One region of the Sutcliffiella cohnii genome, then DNA from elsewhere that is predicted to be linked to it. Evidence: predicted binding sites of a transcription regulator. Region 1 holds the regulator's gene; the other holds the start of a gene.
What was found. Region 1 encodes NrdR, which represses ribonucleotide reductase genes. Its sites were predicted from a motif close to AACACNATATATNGTGTT; they were not measured.
Positions count from the first base shown of each region.

Region 2: the regulator NrdR is predicted to act here: its motif matches at 7,035-7,052, upstream of BC6307_RS14880 (vitamin B12-dependent ribonucleotide reductase).

Region 1 is NZ_CP018866.1:3,336,450-3,345,853, forward strand. Features, by position in the region: gene BC6307_RS16730 (VTT domain-containing protein) at 1-499, opposite strand, end outside; gene BC6307_RS16735 (DUF1294 domain-containing protein) at 558-821, opposite strand; gene rplT (50S ribosomal protein L20) at 902-1,261, opposite strand; gene rpmI (50S ribosomal protein L35) at 1,294-1,494, opposite strand; gene infC (translation initiation factor IF-3) at 1,516-2,034, opposite strand; ribosomal protein L20 leader region at 2,082-2,209, opposite strand; gene thrS (threonine--tRNA ligase) at 2,334-4,268, opposite strand; T-box leader at 4,322-4,562, opposite strand; gene ytxC (sporulation protein YtxC) at 4,628-5,461, opposite strand; gene BC6307_RS16765 (replication initiation and membrane attachment family protein) at 5,647-7,047, opposite strand; gene nrdR (transcriptional regulator NrdR) at 7,134-7,595, opposite strand; gene BC6307_RS16775 (cytosolic protein) at 7,616-8,017, opposite strand; gene speD (adenosylmethionine decarboxylase) at 8,222-8,596, opposite strand; gene BC6307_RS16785 (glyceraldehyde-3-phosphate dehydrogenase) at 8,936-9,404, opposite strand, start outside.
Region 2 is NZ_CP018866.1:2,970,195-2,979,598, reverse strand. Features, by position in the region: gene BC6307_RS14920 (DEAD/DEAH box helicase) at 1-11, opposite strand, end outside; glycine riboswitch at 269-362, shown strand; glycine riboswitch at 366-456, shown strand; gene gcvT (glycine cleavage system aminomethyltransferase GcvT) at 574-1,677, shown strand; gene gcvPA (aminomethyl-transferring glycine dehydrogenase subunit GcvPA) at 1,691-3,037, shown strand; gene gcvPB (aminomethyl-transferring glycine dehydrogenase subunit GcvPB) at 3,030-4,496, shown strand; gene BC6307_RS14900 (DinB family protein) at 4,691-4,990, shown strand; gene BC6307_RS14895 (DinB family protein) at 4,954-5,184, shown strand; gene BC6307_RS14890 (rhodanese-like domain-containing protein) at 5,402-5,782, opposite strand; gene BC6307_RS14885 (lipoate--protein ligase family protein) at 5,926-6,762, shown strand; gene BC6307_RS14880 (vitamin B12-dependent ribonucleotide reductase) at 7,178-9,404, shown strand, end outside.

The sequences.
Region 1 (9,404 bases):
ATAATAAAAGTAATAATAACAAAATCATAGACGGGGAAAAATCACGTATAAACTGACCAAATACGGTATAAATAATTGCAATCGGAATGTTTGCTATGATAGAAGCCCTCACATATTCACGAAAATTTTTCGTTGTTTCAATTAAACATAACGACAATAAATGAAAATGAATAAATGGAATTAATCGAAGAACAGTAACTTGCCCGACAGACAATTCTGCCCGATGACCAAACCATTTCTCTTTCATTTTTAATATTTTCCCAAATATTTTAGGCATTTGATTATAAAGGAGATAGAAAAGTAGACTTGATAATGTAAGACCAATAATGGAATAGACGCTACCTAATAGACCACCAAACAATGCTCCACCTGCAACACAAATGATCACAACTGGGATAAATAATATTTGTCTTAAAATGTGAAAAGATATAAAAGCTATAGATGCTAGTAACCAATGTGTTTCAACCATTACATATAAAACAGATAATCGTTCATCCATTTGGTCTTCACCTCGCTCCGCATTGCATTATTCTATGCTTATTCGATAATTTAAGTGCTTATACCAATGTGAAATAGATAATTGTCCCTATTTGGACTAGAGTCAATAGTGGCATACCAAATTTAAATGTATTATGTTTCGTTTTATGACGAAATTTCTTCATCCCTGCCCATGAGCCTAGCGCACCACCAACAATAGAAATGGCCCATAAAGTAGATTCTGATATTCGCCATTTATTATTAATCGCTCTCTTTTTATCTACTTTCATTAATAGAAAAGCGACACTATTAAGTACGAGATAAATCAGTAACAACTCTATCATATCTTTCTCTTCACCAAACTTCCCATAATAAAACCGAAAGGGGACTACTTATAAGTATAGTCCCCTTTCTTTTATCGTTATTACTTGTTTAAGCTGTTTTTTGCAGCTGTTGCTAATTCAGCGAAAGCTTTTTCGTCATGAACAGCTAGGTCAGCTAACATTTTACGGTTAACTTCGATACCAGCTACTTTTAATCCGTGCATTAAACGGCTGTAAGAAAGACCGTTCATACGAGCTGCTGCGTTAATACGAGCAATCCATAACTTACGGAAATCGCGTTTCTTTTGACGACGATCACGATAAGCATACATTAATGATTTCATTACTTGTTGGTTAGCTACTTTATATAAAGTATGTTTTGAACCGAAATAACCTTTAGCTAATTTAATGACTTTTTTACGACGTCTGCGTGTTACTGTACCGCCTTTAACTCTTGGCATTGTGTTTCCCTCCTATATATAAAAAACCGATATTATTTAATGTTGTCTAACATATGACGAATGCGTTTGAAATCACCTTTACTTACAACAGCAGCTTTACGTAATTTACGTTTTTGCTTTTGAGACTTGTTAGCAAATAAGTGACTTGTGTAAGCGTGAGAACGCTTAAGACTACCAGATCCAGTCTTTTTGAATCGTTTCGCAGATCCGCGATGAGTTTTCATTTTAGGCATAGGTGAGTCCTCCTCTATTTCTTACTTTTCATTTTTAGGTGCTAATACTAAGAACATGCTACGACCGTCCATTTTAGGCGACGATTCCACTGTTGCAACTTCAGAGCAAGCTGCTGAGAAACGGTCTAATACACGTTGACCAATTTCTTTATGTGTAATGGCACGACCTTTGAATCGAATCGATGCTTTTACTTTGTCTCCTTTTTCAAGGAACTTTATCGCATTTCGAAGTTTCGTGTTAAAGTCGTGTTCATCAATTGAAGGACTTAATCGAACTTCTTTTACGTTAATAACTTTTTGGTTTTTGCGTTGCTCTTTTTCTTTCTTCTGTTGCTCGAATCGGAACTTTCCGTAGTCCATAATTCTGCATACAGGAGGCTTTGCGTTTGGAGCAACTAGCACTAAGTCTAAGTTTGCTTTTGCAGCAATCTCAAGTGCTTCTTGTTTTGTTTTAATTCCAAGCTGGTCTCCGTTTTGACCGATTAAACGAACCTCACGAGAACGAATACCTTCGTTCACCATCATATCTTTGCTAATAATTAGCCACCTCCAAGGTTTTATACGAACACCGTTTTTGAACAATCCTGTGAACAAAAAAAGTGTGGATGCATAACACACCCACACTTTACGAATTAAAGTTGAAAAATTCTCGTAAAACCTGGCAACTGCAATTTTGCGTCAATCAGGTGAGAAGCGGGTGCTTCTTCTTGTTCAATAAACAAGTATTCTATTCACCTAAGAAATATAACATTTCTTATGATGGTTGTCAAGGAATGTATATTCAAAACAAGCAACGTTTTAAATTGTATCAGATACATTTATCTTTGACAACTATTTTTTTATTTTTTTATTTCAGCTACTAATTGCTGTAAAAATTGCTCAAGCGGAATAGTCTCTGATTTTTGCTCTCCGTACTTACGTACATTTACAGCTTTTTCTTGAATTTCATTGTCACCTAGCACTAACATGTAAGGAATTTTTTGCATTTGTGCTTCACGAATTTTGTAACCAATTTTTTCGTTACGTTCATCAAGCTCAACGCGAATTCCTTCTGCTTTCAAGCGATCTTGCACTTCTTTCGCATAGTCAAAATGAGCTTCAGGAGAAACAGGAATTACTTGTACTTGAACTGGAGCTAACCAAGTAGGGAATGCCCCTTTATATTCTTCTATTAAGAAGGCAACAAAGCGCTCCATTGTGGAAACAACTCCGCGGTGGATTACGACTGGACGGTGTTGCTTTCCATCTTCTCCAACGTAAGTTAAATCAAATTTCTCAGGAAGCAAGAAGTCTAATTGGACAGTAGAAAGTGTTTCGTCTTTTCCTAAAGCTGTACGAACTTGAACGTCTAACTTTGGTCCGTAAAACGCAGCTTCACCATCCGCTTCGAAATAATCTAGTTCCATTTCATCCATTGCATCTTTTAACATGCTTTGTGCTTTTTCCCACATTGCATCATCATCGTAATATTTCTCTGTATCTTCAGGATCACGATATGATAAACGGAAGGAATAATCGTTTATTCCAAAGTCTTTATAAACTTCCTGAATTAAATGAACTACTCTCTTAAATTCGTCTTTAATTTGGTCTGGACGAACGAAAATGTGTGCATCATTTAATGTCATTCCACGAACACGTTGTAAACCTGATAATGCACCAGACATTTCATATCGATGCATTGTTCCTAGCTCAGCAATACGGACTGGAAGCTGACGATAACTATGAATGCTGTTTTTATAAACCATCATATGATGAGGACAGTTCATCGGACGAAGTACTAATTGTTCATTGTCCATTTCCATCGGTGGGAACATACCGTCTTGATAGTGATCCCAGTGACCAGAAGTTTTATATAATTCTACACTTCCCATTACAGGAGTATACACATGGTCATAACCTAATTTAATTTCTTTATCTACAATGTAACGTTCGACAACGCGACGAATTGTTGCCCCTTTCGGTAACCATAATGGGAGTCCTTGCCCAACCTTTTGCGAGTTGAAGAACAAGTCTAATTCTTTCCCAAGTTTACGGTGATCACGTTCTTTTGCTTCTTCTAATAAACGTAAATGTTCGTCTAATTCCGCTTTTTTGAAGAACGCAGTACCATAAATACGTTGAAGCATTTTATTTTTACTATCTCCTCGCCAGTAAGCACCAGCGATACTTAGTAACTTGAATTCTTTAATTTTCCCAGTAGAAGGAACGTGTACACCACGGCAAAGGTCGTAAAATTCACCTTGTTCGTAAATTGTAATTGTTTCTCCTTCGGGTAGTTCACGAATAAGTTCCAATTTTAATTCATCGCCAATCTCTTCATAACGACGAAGTGCTTCTTCGCGAGAAACTTCCACTCGAACGATATCAAAGTTTTCGTTCACTATTTTCTTCATTTCTTTTTCAATTGCAGGTAAATCTTCTGGAGTTAATGCATGCTCCATATCAACGTCATAATAGAAGCCGTTCTCAATAACAGGACCAATACCTAATTTAACGCCTTTTCCATAAATACGTTTAATAGCTTGAGCCATAAGATGCGCAGTGCTATGACGCATAATAGATAAAGCATCTTCACCATCTTGTGTAATAATACTAATTTGACCATCTTCGTTTATTGGAGTACGCAAGTCTATTTGTTCGCCGTTAAAAGTTCCAGCGATGGCTTTTTTCTTTAGACCTGGGCTAATGGATGCCGCAATATCTTCTGTTGTCGTACCACGCTCAAACTCCTTTACCGCTCCGTCTGGAAATTGAATTTTTACTAATTCAGACATCCTAATCACCTCTTGTTATTATTATTTATTAAAATAAAAAACTCGCCCCTATAAAAAGGGACGAGTTATTATTCTCATCGTGGTTCCACCCTAATTCCCATTGCTCTGCAAACAAAATATACAGATAATGGCTTAGTTTGGGTAACGGAACTGCCGTCAACAACTACTGCTATTAAGGTTCGCTGTTGAAGTTTAAAGGTGGTAAGTACTTAAATCGTAATAGGAAGCTTTCAGCCTTGTCTTCCCTCTCTGAAATTCGTATTTAACTACTATTGTCCTTATCATTACTTTTCGCTTTTAAATTAAAATGAATATGTAGGTAATTATATTCTCCCTACACAATAAAATCAAGTAGTGGATTACTCAACTTTCATTTTTTTTAGCGGAAAGTGTTGATACGGTTTTATCGTAGCACGCTCTTGAAATATGTTTCGGATCGTTTGGACAAGTTGATGATCCATATGATCTGTGTATAAATAAAGTTTATTTGGAGCTATTGACACTAATGGAGCCAAAACGACTGAATCAATATAAAAGGCATAATTATTAAAATGAGTTCTGTTAATATATTTTTTTAAGTGATCTTTCGATAAGTAATTTTGTTGGCTATCGTAAAATTCAAAGTGTGTTTCATACACTAAATGGACTTCATCTAGTTTTGATTCAGCTGAAAATAACACCTCTCTCAATTGTTGAATAAACGCTTGATATTCCTGTTCCATTTTATACTCATCAATAGCCGCTTCAATAAATTGATACAACGAGTCAAAATAATGTTTAAGTCGGAAAGTTAATACAGATTCGAATGAAAATGAAACTGGATTTTCTAACAATAAATGTAGCGATTTAATTAATGTTTGGTCTCTTTCTACTAGCGATGGCAGATTAGGGATGTCGTCTCTTTCTCCGTTTAGAATGCTTTGTAATATGGATAAAATTTGTTCTTGCTCTTCTATGTCCTTATAGAAAAAGGAGTGTTCTAACACTGACAATGCCCGTTGTTGTTCTTTTTTCTTTACAAACCATCTTAACGTCTCAATCATACTTGGCTTTATTTTTTTCAACTCATGCATTTCCATACAAATTTTTTCGTTATGTAAAGAAAGTGAACTGTCACTTTTTACGAAACAATTTTTAAGTTGCTTATAAACAATACTTGCATCAGTTTCATCATGAAAGGAAATCTCAAACAAGTTTGTCCCCCCTTTATTACACCTGCTTCTATGTATATGGGGGAAAGTATTAAAAAATGATAAATCTTTATAAAAACATGAGGGGAACGTTGCGTCTCCTTCGTCGCTGCAGACACTTGCTTTCCGCGGGGAGGGAGTCGAGCCTCCTTTTAATAAAAAAACGCTAGAGGGATGTGCTCTAACGTTTACTTACCTTTATTTAATTTAAGTTTTTCTAGTCGTTCTGCGAGTTTTCGCTTATTTTCTTCTTGGGCACTAACGGTTTCTTTTTCCTCTTCTTCCTTCGTTTTTTCACTAATAAACCGATTACGATTAGGTGTATCTTTCGTTTGCTTTGTGGCTGTAGATTTGGTTTGTTTTGTTTTCGCCCAATTTTGATATTGGCGATTTTCTGCTTTTGCTAGCTCCATCGCTTCGATAACAGTTGTGACGCGCTTTCTTGCCCAATGGCTAGCTATTTTTTCCACATAATTTCGGTTTAATTTCATATCTGTTTTTAGTAAAACATAGTACAAAAGCACATTCACAACGCCTGCTGGAAGTTGTTGCTTAAACATCACATCTTCCACAATCCACAAGTCCGATATAGAAGGATCGCCACCTGAAAAATCAGACAACAGTTGTTTTGGTGAGACGTTTTCCAACATTTGAATTAACTGTTCATCTTTTGATTTCGGTTTTTTATCATCCATTTTTCTTAAATGAACTGGTTGCGTACGCTCGACTAATGTTGGTAGTCCATCTTTATTTTCTAATTGATACCAATCTCTTGCTACTTTTCTTAGTTCCTCTATATTAACGGTATCGTCATCATCGATAGCATTCATGACAATATCCTTCATCGTAATAGGATCAATATGATATAAAAATGATAATTTTGAGATAGCTTCTTCCACTTTCGGTGTAATAGATTTTCGTGGGATAACAACTTCTGAAAGACCAGCATAGAACAGCGAAAAATCAAAACCTTCATGCTTCACTTCAATTTCTTTCCCATCTTTTTTCGTAATCCATTCCAGATCTTCATCAAGCTTTGAGTCTTCTAACACCTCATCAGTTACTTGTGTCATCATACTTTCAGCCTGGATAGATGCAAACACCTCATGGAAAGAACGTGTAATATTTTGAAACGTGTTAGGAATAATTTCATCACTAAAGAAATTCTTCACTTTCACATACTTACTTTTCCCAAGACGGTTATACAAATATATATTTAACATCGGATCAGAGAAAAATGTTTCGGGAGTGAGGGGTGGTTGTAGTTCATAAACAAAAGATCTTACATTTTCCTCTTCTTTCACGAACGTTTTCAGGAGTCCAATAGCTTCAAGTTTTAAACGCTCCTGATGTATATCTTTTAAGTTACATTGCATTGTCGTCATGATACTATGGTGAGTAGACTCTTCTCCCCAAAGACGATCTTGTTCCAATTCACTCCAAAGTGTCATAAATAAACTGTAGCCTCGAAACCCTATCAAAGGTTGGTACAGCATCGTAATAATTTTTCTATCTGCTTCTTGTAATAATCCGTTCACTTTTACAACATAGCGATCAATTGGGATTAGTTCATTCCAATACCTCGTCAACTTGATCCCTCCTTCGTATCATCCAAACTTAAAACTTAATCAGAAATACGTGAAAAAGAGCCTATCATTAAGCTCTTTTTCTATCATTATTTTCTTTCGCGTTCAATTAGCTCTTTCAGCTCATCTAAAAATACATTTATATCTTTAAATTGTCGATAAACAGAAGCAAAACGAACGTATGCAATTTCGTCAATTTTTGCTAAGTGATCCATGACCATTTCACCGATAGTATTACTATTTACTTCCGACACACCTATATTTCGTAAATCTTTTTCAACGTTAATCACTATATCTTCTAACTTTTCTAAAGGAACTGGTCTTTTTTCACAAGCTCGTATTAAACCACGTAACGCCTTTTCACGGCTAAATTCCTCACGTACTCCTTCTTTTTTCACAACGATTAATGGCATTTGTTCTACTTTTTCAAATGTAGTAAATCGAAAAGAGCAAGCTTCACATTCTCTACGACGGCGAATGGAACGTCCTTCTTCGACTGGACGAGAGTCTAAAACTCTAGTTCCATTGTGGTTGCATGTTGGGCACTTCATTTAGTTCTCACTCCGTTCTTTTACTTTTCTGCATTTAATCCTGAACCGACATATGTTAATTGCTTACCAAGCTTTTCATACATTATAAAAATTAACTTTCTACTATAGCCAAAATCAGAAGGTAGTACTGTTTCCGTTGTAACAGAGAAATCGATTGCCGTTTCAAAAGGTCTTACAGAAATGACAGTAATAATCATAAAAGCTTTTTTTCCTTTACGAACTTCAACAGCTATCTCACCATGCTCCTCGGAAACTGATTTCACAGTTAAGCCATCCTCTTGATGAATAATAGTTTTTATAGCTTCGATTGCTTTTTTAGTTGTCGTTTTATAATATCGACTTTTTAATTGTTCATTTATATGATTTTCTCTCGTTTCTGTTTGAGTAGAAAAAAACGATTTAATCTTTTGTCCAATTGACATAAAAATATGACAACCCCTAACTATAGAGTATATGTATTTATTTACAGCTTGTCCTAATTTGAAAATTCCTCTAATTTTCTTCTTTTCATTCTACTTAGGATTAATCGCAAAGTAAAAATTCTTAGAAGATATTTTAAAGAAAAGACCATAAGAAAAAGAGGTGCATATACACCTCTTTCCATTTTAATTCATTTTCTTCATCTTTTAAAGTGCTTTTGCTTTCTTTACTTCAACTGGGCCCATACCACGTGGAAGCTCGATTGTTTCACGTGTTTTAGCATCTAACGCATCGGCAATATAATTCGCCGCAATATTCGGGTCTAAATCTCCGCATGTATACACATCGATACTTGCATAACCATGCTCCGGGAAGCTATGAATTGTTAAATGAGATTCAGAAATAATAACAACACCACTAATTCCTTGTGGTGCAAATTTATGAAATGCTACTTCACGAATTTCTGCTCCTGATTTAAGTGCAGCATCCACAAATGTCTTTTCTACATAATCCATGTCATTTAACTTGTTAAAATCGCAACCCCATAACTCTGAAATAACGTGACGACCAATAGTTTCCATCTCACGTTCCCCCTTTATTATTATTTACATGAATTTCCTTCAAAAACTCCGTTTAATTATTCCTACCACGGGGGAAAGTTAGTCCAGAGAGGTCCTAACCCTTTAAGTAGGAACATTACCGCTTCAAGAAGTTCACGAATCATAGTATACTTTGTTTGTTTTCTTTTTTCAATAGTTTTTCTTTAAATAAATTTAGGGGGTAATACTTTTAATATGTAGCTTGTCACAACTGGATTTTTTATATCCAAGTAAAGGGCATTACAATTTTTCCATTACGATTACATAAAAAAAGTGACTAATGATTTATATTCACCAGTCACTTTGAAAGTCTATTTACATTTATCCCGCTACTACTTTTTCGGATTGAAACATTTTTTCTGCTACAAAATTAACTAAATCCACTACTCTGCAAGAATATCCCCATTCGTTATCATACCATGCTAATACTTTTACTTTATTCCCTTCCATTACTATCGTTGATAACCCATCAATTATCGCTGAATTAGGGTTTGTATTGAAATCAATAGATACAAGTGGCTCCATTGTTACATCAACAATTCCTTCTAATGATCCGATAGAAGCCGTTTTAAACGCATCATTTACGTCATCTACCGTAACGTTTTGTTTAACGTCTACTACTAAGTCCACTAAAGATACGTTTGGCGTTGGTACTCTAAGCGCCATCCCATGTAGTTTGCCTTTCAAGTGCGGTAATACTAAAGATAACGCTTTCGCAGCCCCTGTTGATGTCGGAATAATAGATTGAGCACATGCACGAGCTCTACGTAAATCTTTATGTGGATTGTCA
Region 2 (9,404 bases), 370 kb from region 1:
TCTAAATTCATTGAAGAGCATCCTTTCTATAAAAAAATAGTGTTTTTTTGCTGTAAATTTAATAATATGCTTATATGTAATCGTTTCCTAAGAACAAAAGACGAACTTTATAGTCATAAAAAAATAAAAATGTTAAGGGATTTATTGTTGCCTTTTTATTAGTGTAAGTGGTAGGATAATAGTGAGTATTCGATAGAATGTTACAAATATTTATTTACTAATTTGATACATTCTAGTATGACCCATTTTATCGTTAAATATGTAGCGAATGATGGCAAGGGGAGAGACTGTCAGTTTAACAGCACCGAAGGAGCAAGCAAATTATTTGTGAATCTCTCAGGTAAAAAGACTCTTGCTGGACGCAACTCTGGAGAGCGTTCCATAATTAGGGAACCACCAAAGGGGAAAGCCTTTATTCGATTCGAATAGGGTAAACTTTCAGGTGCAAGGACAGAGAACTCACTTTTACAAGGGGGGGTTCTGTCCTTTTTTGTTTTGATCAAAGAAACAAAAATCTCTATCAAATTGTTTAAAAAATGTAAATCTTTTAAAAATGTGAAGGGGGCCAAATCTGTGTCACAATTAAGTAGAACTCCAATATTTGACCTGTACAAAGAGTACGGAGGTAAGACAATCGATTTTGGCGGATGGGAATTGCCTGTCCAGTTTTCAAGTATTAAAGAAGAACACGAAGCGGTCCGTACGAAAGCTGGATTGTTCGATGTATCCCACATGGGCGAAATTGAAGTAAAAGGTACAGGAAGTCTTCGCTTTTTACAAAAAATGATGACAAATGACGTTTCCACAATGAAAGACGGTGGAGCGCAATATACAGCAATGTGCTATCCAAATGGTGGTACAGTAGATGATTTATTAATATATAAAAAGGCGGACAACGACTATTTACTAGTTGTTAATGCTGCGAATACAGATAAAGATTATGAATGGTTAATAGAACATATAACGGAAGATGTTGAAATAGTAAACATCTCTAGTAACGTTGCACAATTAGCACTTCAAGGTCCACTAGCAGAACAAACATTACAAAAGCTAACAGAGACTGATTTATCACAAATTAAGTTTTTTAAATTTATAGATGGTGTTAAAGTTGCTGGAGAAACTACATTAGTTTCTAGAACTGGCTATACAGGAGAAGACGGTTTTGAAATTTACTGTTCAAACGAGGCAGCTCCGAAACTATGGTCTGCTATTTTAGAAGCTGGGAAAGAATTGGGTGTACTTCCTATTGGTCTTGGTGCAAGAGATACACTTCGTTTTGAAGCAAATCTTGCTCTTTACGGTCAAGAATTATCAAAAGACATTACTCCAATTGAAGCAGGAGTTGGTTTTGCTGTTAAACCGAATAAAGAGGAAGACTTTCTCGGAAAAGCAGTGTTAAAAGAACAAAAAGAAAATGGTGCACCTCGTAAACTAGTTGGTATCGAAATGATTGATAAAGGAATTCCACGTCATGGCTATGAAGTATTTGTGGGTGATGAGAAAATTGGTGAAATTACTACCGGTACTCAATCACCAACTTTAGGGAAAAATATTGGTTTAGCATTATTAAAAGCTGAATTCACAGAGCTTGGTCGTGAAGTAGAAGTACAAGTGAGAAAGAAACGTTTAAAAGCAGTGATTATAAAAACTCCATTTTATAAACGTCCGAAAAATTAAGGGGGAAGCTAACATGAAACATCGTTATTTACCGATGACAGAGACTGACCAAAAAGAAATGTTAGAAACAATTGGTGTTACATCAATTGATGAATTGTTTGCTGATATTCCAGAAAAAGTTCGATTTCAAGGAGAACTTAACATAAAAAAAGCAAAACCTGAAACGGAATTAATGAAGGAATTGCAGCAACTTGCAGATCAAAACAAAAACTTAAAGCAATATACATCATTTTTAGGTGCTGGTGTATACGACCATTACATGCCAGTTATTGTGGATCATGTTATTTCTCGTTCCGAGTTCTACACTGCTTATACGCCATACCAGCCTGAGATTTCTCAAGGTGAATTACAAGCCATTTTTGAATTCCAAACGATGATTTGTGAATTAACAGGAATGGAAGTAGCGAACTCTTCTATGTACGATGGAGCAACATCGTTGGCGGAAGCAGCAATGCTATCATGCGGTCAAACTCGAAAGAAAAAAGTATTAATTTCTAGCGCAGTTCATCCAGAATCGAAAGATGTTGTAAAATCGTACGCAAGTGGTCAATACGTAGAAGTAGTAGAGGTCCCTTCTGTTGACGGTGTAACAGACCTTGACGCTTTAAAAGAGTTAATGGATAGTGACGTGGCAGCAGTACTTGTTCAATATCCTAACTTCTTTGGACAAATCGAAAAACTGAAAGATATTGAAGAAATAGTACATGCAGAAAAAGCTATGTTCGTTGTTTCGTCTAACCCACTTTCTTTAGGTGCGTTAACACCTCCAGGTAAACTAGGGGCAGATATCGTTGTTGGAGATGCGCAACCATTCGGTATTCCAACACAATTCGGTGGACCACATTGTGGTTACTTTGCTGTAACATCTAAATTAATGAGAAAAGTACCTGGCCGATTAGTAGGTCAAACAGTAGATGAAAAAGGTCAACGAGGCTTCGTATTAACATTACAAGCGCGTGAACAACATATTCGTCGAGATAAAGCGACTTCTAATATTTGTTCAAATCAAGCATTAAATGCACTAGCTGCATCTGTTGCGATGACAGCCCTTGGGAAACAAGGTGTAAAAGATATGGCTACCCAAAATATACAAAAAGCTCATTATGCGAAACAACAGCTTGAGCAGCACGGTGTTCAAATAGCGTTTTCGGGACCATTCTTCAATGAGTTTGTAGTGCGCTTAAATAAACCAATTGAAGAAGTAAATGAACATTTACTCTCTAAAGGAATTATTGGAGGATATGATTTAGGTCAAACGGATCCAAACTTGAAAAATCACATGTTAATTGCCGTAACTGAACTACGTACAAAAAATGAGATTGATACACTTGTGAAAGAATTGGGGGATGGCAATGAATAAGCAAGGAAACCAACCGTTAATTTTTGAACTATCGAAAGAAGGCCGAATTGGCTACAGCTTGCCGGAAATGGACGTTCCAACTATTAATGTGGAAGACGTTATTCCTGCCGATTATATACGCCAAGAAGAACCAAATTTACCAGAAGTATCTGAGCTAGATATTATGCGCCATTACACAGCACTATCTAACCGAAACCACGGTGTAGATTCTGGCTTCTATCCACTTGGTTCTTGTACAATGAAGTACAACCCTAAAATCAATGAAAACGTGGCGCGCTTCCCAGGATTTGCCCATATTCACCCGTTACAACATGAAAGTACTGTACAAGGTGCGTTAGCATTAATGTATGATTTACAACAGCACTTAAAAGAGATTACTGGTATGGATGAAGTAACACTTCAACCAGCTGCAGGGGCACACGGTGAATGGACTGGATTAATGATGATCCGTGCTTTCCATGAGAACAACGGAGATACAAACCGTACGAAAGTTATCGTTCCTGACTCTGCACATGGTACGAATCCAGCTTCAGCAACTGTGGCAGGATTCGAAACTATCACAGTTAAATCCGACGAAAATGGATTAGTAGATTTAGAAGATTTAAGACGTGTTGTTGGTCCTGATACAGCAGCTTTAATGTTAACGAACCCGAATACACTAGGACTATTTGAAGAGAACATTTTAGAAATGGCAGAAATTATCCACGGTGTTGGCGGTAAATTATATTACGACGGTGCTAACTTAAACGCTGTTTTAAGTAAAGCTCGTCCTGGAGATATGGGCTTTGACGTTGTTCACTTAAACTTGCATAAAACATTCACTGGCCCTCATGGTGGTGGTGGTCCAGGTTCTGGTCCAGTTGGAGTGAAAGCTGACTTAATTCCGTATCTTCCTAAACCATTAGTAGTACAACACGAAAATGGTGAGTATGGCTTTGATTATGATCGTCCACAATCTATCGGTCGTGTAAAACCTTATTACGGAAACTTTGGCATTAACGTTCGTGCATATACTTATATCCGTACAATGGGTCCTGATGGGCTAAAAGCTGTTACAGAATATGCCGTACTAAATGCGAACTACATGATGCGTCGTTTAGCGGAACATTATGATCTACCATTTGATCGTCATTGTAAGCATGAGTTCGTTCTATCAGGGAAGCGCCAAAAGAAACTAGGAGTACGTACGCTTGATATCGCGAAACGTTTACTAGACTTTGGCTATCATCCACCAACAATCTACTTCCCGCTTAACGTGGAAGAGTGTATTATGATTGAGCCGACTGAAACAGAGTCTAAAGAAACGCTAGATGAATTCATTGAAGCGATGATTCAAATTGCAAAGGAAGCAGAAGAAAACCCAGAAATCGTTCAAGAAGCACCACATACTACTGTAATTGGTCGCTTAGACGAGACGATGGCTGCGCGTAAACCAATATTACGTTATCAACCAGAATAATAAAAAAAGAGGGCCGATTAATATGATCGGTCTTCTTTTTATATGTGGAGGCACGCATCTTTTCGATAACATTAGAGATGGCTTATAAACATCTGTGTTCAGGCTAAAACATTGAGTATTATTCTTCTTAAAACGTACATAAAATCAATTATAATAAAGTAAGCGTAATCATTTATTAAAGGAGATGAGTCAAAATGTACTATGAACAAACCAAACAGATTCGACAAGATTTATTACATAATATTGAGAAATTAAATGAGCAAGATCTTATTAAAAAACTCGACGGATGGACGATAGGAGAAATATTAGAGCACTTATATCTTACGGAAAGGAAATTTGTTGGCATTATAAAGGAAGCTGTAGCAATACAAATGAATCAGAAAGAAAAAGCTAACCCCGATTTTGACTTGTCTTTTCTTATGGACCGTACGCGTAAGATTAGTGCTCCTAATGACATTTGTCCAACAGTAATACGTATGGCAAAAATGAATTAATCCAATTATTAAGTGAATCAAGGGAAGAACTAGATGAGTTTGTAAGATCAACTCCATCCAATGATTGGAACCAGTATACTAGTCCCCACCGATGGATGGGGGAATTAACAGTTGGAAAGTGGATTGAACTAATCGGTTTTCATGAAAAACGCCATATACATCAAATAGAAGAAATATTACAATCATCGAAATAACAAAAGACTGCTCAAGGTTTTGAGCAGTCTTATAATATTTGTAATTACAATTTTACTTTGTTACGTCTAGCTCCGGCGGCTAGGTCCGGCTCAAACTTCGCAATTCCTCCGTACGATAAGTCAACATCAGCTCTCTATCGTTCGCTGTGTTTCCTTTATCTCCTGCGGAAAAGCTCCAGTTTGATTGGACCTGAACGAGCCGCCTCCGCCTTTGTAATTATTTCGTTTTAATCTTTCCTGTCCATTTTTTAAATCCGCCTTGTAATTGGTAAAGCTCTTTATAGCCTTTACGATGCAGCATTTGTGCTGCACGGCCACTACGCATAGAGTTTTGACAATAGAAATAAACTGGTTTGTCAGGACGGATCTCATTCATACGCATTTTTAACTGAGATAACGGAATATTTCTAGCACCTAAAATATGGCCACCATCAAATTCCTTAGGTTCTCTTATATCAATTAACTGTGCTTTACGGTACCCTGCACGGAATTCTTCCTCAGATAGTGTTTTTAATATTTTTCTTTGATAGAAATAAACAATAACAGAATAGATAATAATCGCAACTACTATTGCAAGTAAAACATATAATGATGTCAACGTATTCAACCCCTCTTTTCTATGTGTACTAAATAATTATATAAAAGGTTGTCGAAAAAGTCATCTTCTAACTAAAAATTTTGCTAGTTAGTATATCTTTTGCTAGACTTACATTATATACATAGTAAGAGAGGAAAACATAAATGGCGAAAGAAACTTGGAGATATATTGATTCTGGCAACCAATCCCCATTTTTTAATATGGCTCTTGATGAGGCCTTATTAGATTGGCATAGTGAAGGGAAAATCCCTCCTACCATTCGATTTTACGGATGGAACCCACCTACGCTTTCGATTGGCTACTTTCAAAAGGTAGATAAAGAAATTAACATGGATGCAGTCAATCAAAATACGTTAGGGTTTGTAAGAAGACCAACGGGTGGACGAGGTGTTTTACATGACAAAGAATTAACATATAGCGTTATTGTGTCCGAAGAACATCCAGAAATGCCTAAAACTGTTACAGAAGCTTATCGAGTCATTTCAGAAGGCATATTAGAAGGGTTTAAACAGCTTGATTTGGACGCTTATTTTGCCATTCCGAGAACTGAGGAAGAAAAAGATGGATTGAAAAATCCCCGGTCAGCAGTATGCTTTGATGCGCCTTCATGGTACGAGTTAGTTGTTGAAGGTAGAAAAGTAGCAGGAAGTGCCCAAACGAGGCAAAAAGGTGTTATTTTACAACATGGCTCGATTTTACTAGATATAGATGAAGATTTGTTGTTTAGTCTTTTTGTATATCCAAACGATCGTGTAAAAGAACGAATGAAACGGAATTTTAAAAATAAAGCAGTTGCAATTAATGCTTTAAGAAAAACTCCTGTTTCGATGGAAGAAGCTAAAATAGCTTTTAAAGAAGGATTTGAAAAAGGGTTAAACATTCATCTAGAACGTTATGAACTTTCTGAAAGTGAAATACAATATGTAGAAAAGCTAGCAAATGAAAAATACGCTACAAAAGAATGGAATTTTAAAAGGTAACGAGTTAATTCTCGGTACCTTTTTATTTTTACCGTCGTTAACATGATTACAATTAAAAGTAAACATGTTTTGACGAAAAAAATATTTATTTATATTTTGGATATCGATTTCGAGAAAGCTTGATACATCAAGTTATTAATAGTAGTGGATATTTTTCAACCTACAAAATATCGCAAAATTCGTCATGAAAAGGATTAAATCTTAATTTCTCTCATTTTATCTCTGTTTTTTTATTATTTAGCGATTTGACAAATAGAGAAATAGTAGGTCTTGAATCAATATGTTGTGTTCTTGTTGATAAAATATATACTATATATAGTTGTTTTATGTTGAAAGTTCATCAATAGATGTGTTATTTTATGATTATACTTTTAAATAGTCATATAGAAGATTAGTAGAATAAGGAGTTGTGATGATGGTTATATCACTTAATGAACAATCAAAGCTGAATAGAGAGAAATTAAATAAAGATATTCAGCAATTCCCTCAAGTACATGAAATTACTGACGACATGAAGCTTACTCATAAAGGTGTTTCTCGTTTAGTAATGTTAGATAGATACGCTTTTAAAGATACAGAAAAGCGTACACTGTCGGAAGGCGACTTTGTTGTGCTAACGATAAAAGAAGATCCAAAATTCCCAGCAAGAGGATTAGGATTTATACAAAGTATAGATTGGACTACCAATAAAGCAAAAGTTTTAGTAGAAGAAGAATATCGTGGTGTACTATCAAAAGAAGTAGAAATAGAAACAGGAATCGTAGAACGGTCTCTTGATGTTATTGAAAAACCTCTTGAGATCTTCTACGAACAAATTGCAAAAAGAAATGCAACAGGTTTAGCATCAGTAGAAAAAACGGAAGAAAAACGTAAAGAATGGACTGAGAAGTTTTACCAGGAGCTAGTATCAATGAACTTTGTACCAGCTGGGCGCGTATTATATGGGGCTGGCTCAGGCACGGAAGTTACATTCTTTAACTGTTACGTAATGCCTTTCGTTCAAGATTCACGTGAAGGTATTTCAGAGCACCGTAAACAAGTTATGGAAATCATGAGCCGTGGTGGCGGTGTAGGTACAAACGGATCGACACTTCGTCCAAGAAATACACTAGCTCGCGGTGTAAACGGTAAATCATCTGGTTCTGTTTCATGGTTAGATGACATTGCTAAACTTACACATCTTGTTGAGCAAGGTGGATCCAGACGCGGAGCTCAAATGATCATGTTAGCCGACTGGCATCCTGATATTATTGAGTTCATTATTTCAAAAATGCAAAATCCTAGAATACTACGTTATTTAATTGAAAACACAAACGATGAAGGTATAAAAAAGGCAGCGGAAGATAAGCTGAAATTTACACCGTTAACTCTACAAGAAGAGTCAATGTATCAAGGTATTGTAAATTACAAACATATTCCTGGATACGGTGGTTTCAGTGAAGGGATTATTAGAGATGCAGAACTTAAGTTAAGAGAAGGCGGAACATACTCTGTTCACAATTCGGAGTTCTTAACAGGAGCAAACATTTCCATCTGCTTAACAAAAGAGTTCATGGAAGCAGTTGATACCGATAGTGAGTACGACCTTCGTTTCCCAAGTGTTGAAAACTATTCCAAAGAAGAAATGGAACACTACAACAACGAATGGCATCAAGTAGGTGACGTTCGTGAGTGGGAAAAGCAAGGTCACGGCGTACGTGTGTATCGCACAATTAAAGCTCGTGAACTGTGGAATTTAGTTAATATTTGTGCAACATACTCCGCAGAACCAGGAATTTTCTTCATGGATAATGCGAATGACATGACAAATGCAAAAGCATACGGTCAACAAGTTGTAGCAACTAATCCATGTGGAGAACAGCCGCTAGCTCCTTACTCTGTATGTAACTTAGCAGCGGTAAACCTTGCTGAAATGGCAAATAAAGAAACAAAAACAGTCGACTTCGAAAAACTAAAGCGTACAGTAGAAGTCGGAGTAAGAATGCAAGATAACGTTATTAATGCAACACCTTACTTCTTAGAAGAAAACAAAAAGCAAGCGTTAGGAGAAAGACGTGTTGGTTTAGGTGTTATGGGGTTACATGATCTTCTCATTTACTGTGAATCTGTTTACGGTTCAGATGAAGGTAACAAATTAGTTGATGAAGTATTTGAAACGATCGCAACAACTGCATACCGCGCTTCGATTGAGCTTGCGAAAGAAAAAGGTAGCTTCCCATTCTTAGTTGGCGAAACAGAGGAAGAGACAGCTAAATTACGTGAGGCGTTTACACAAACTGGTTTCATGAGTAAAATGCCTGAAGATGTTAAAGAAAACATTAAAGCTTATGGAATCCGTAACTCTCACTTGTTAACTGTTGCTCCTACAGGTTCTACTGGAACGATGGTTGGAGTATCGACAGGATTAGAGCCATACTTCTCCTTCTCTTATTTCCGTAGTGGTCGTTTAGGGAAGTTCATGGAAGTAAAAGCTGATATCGTTCAAGAATATTTAGATCGTCATCCTGAAGCTAATCCAGAGGAATTACCGGAGTGGTTTATTTCCGCAATGGAATTATCCCCAGAGGCGCACGCGGATGTTCAATGTATTATCCAAAATTGGATTGATAGCTCTATTAGTAAAACAGTTAATGCTCCTAAAG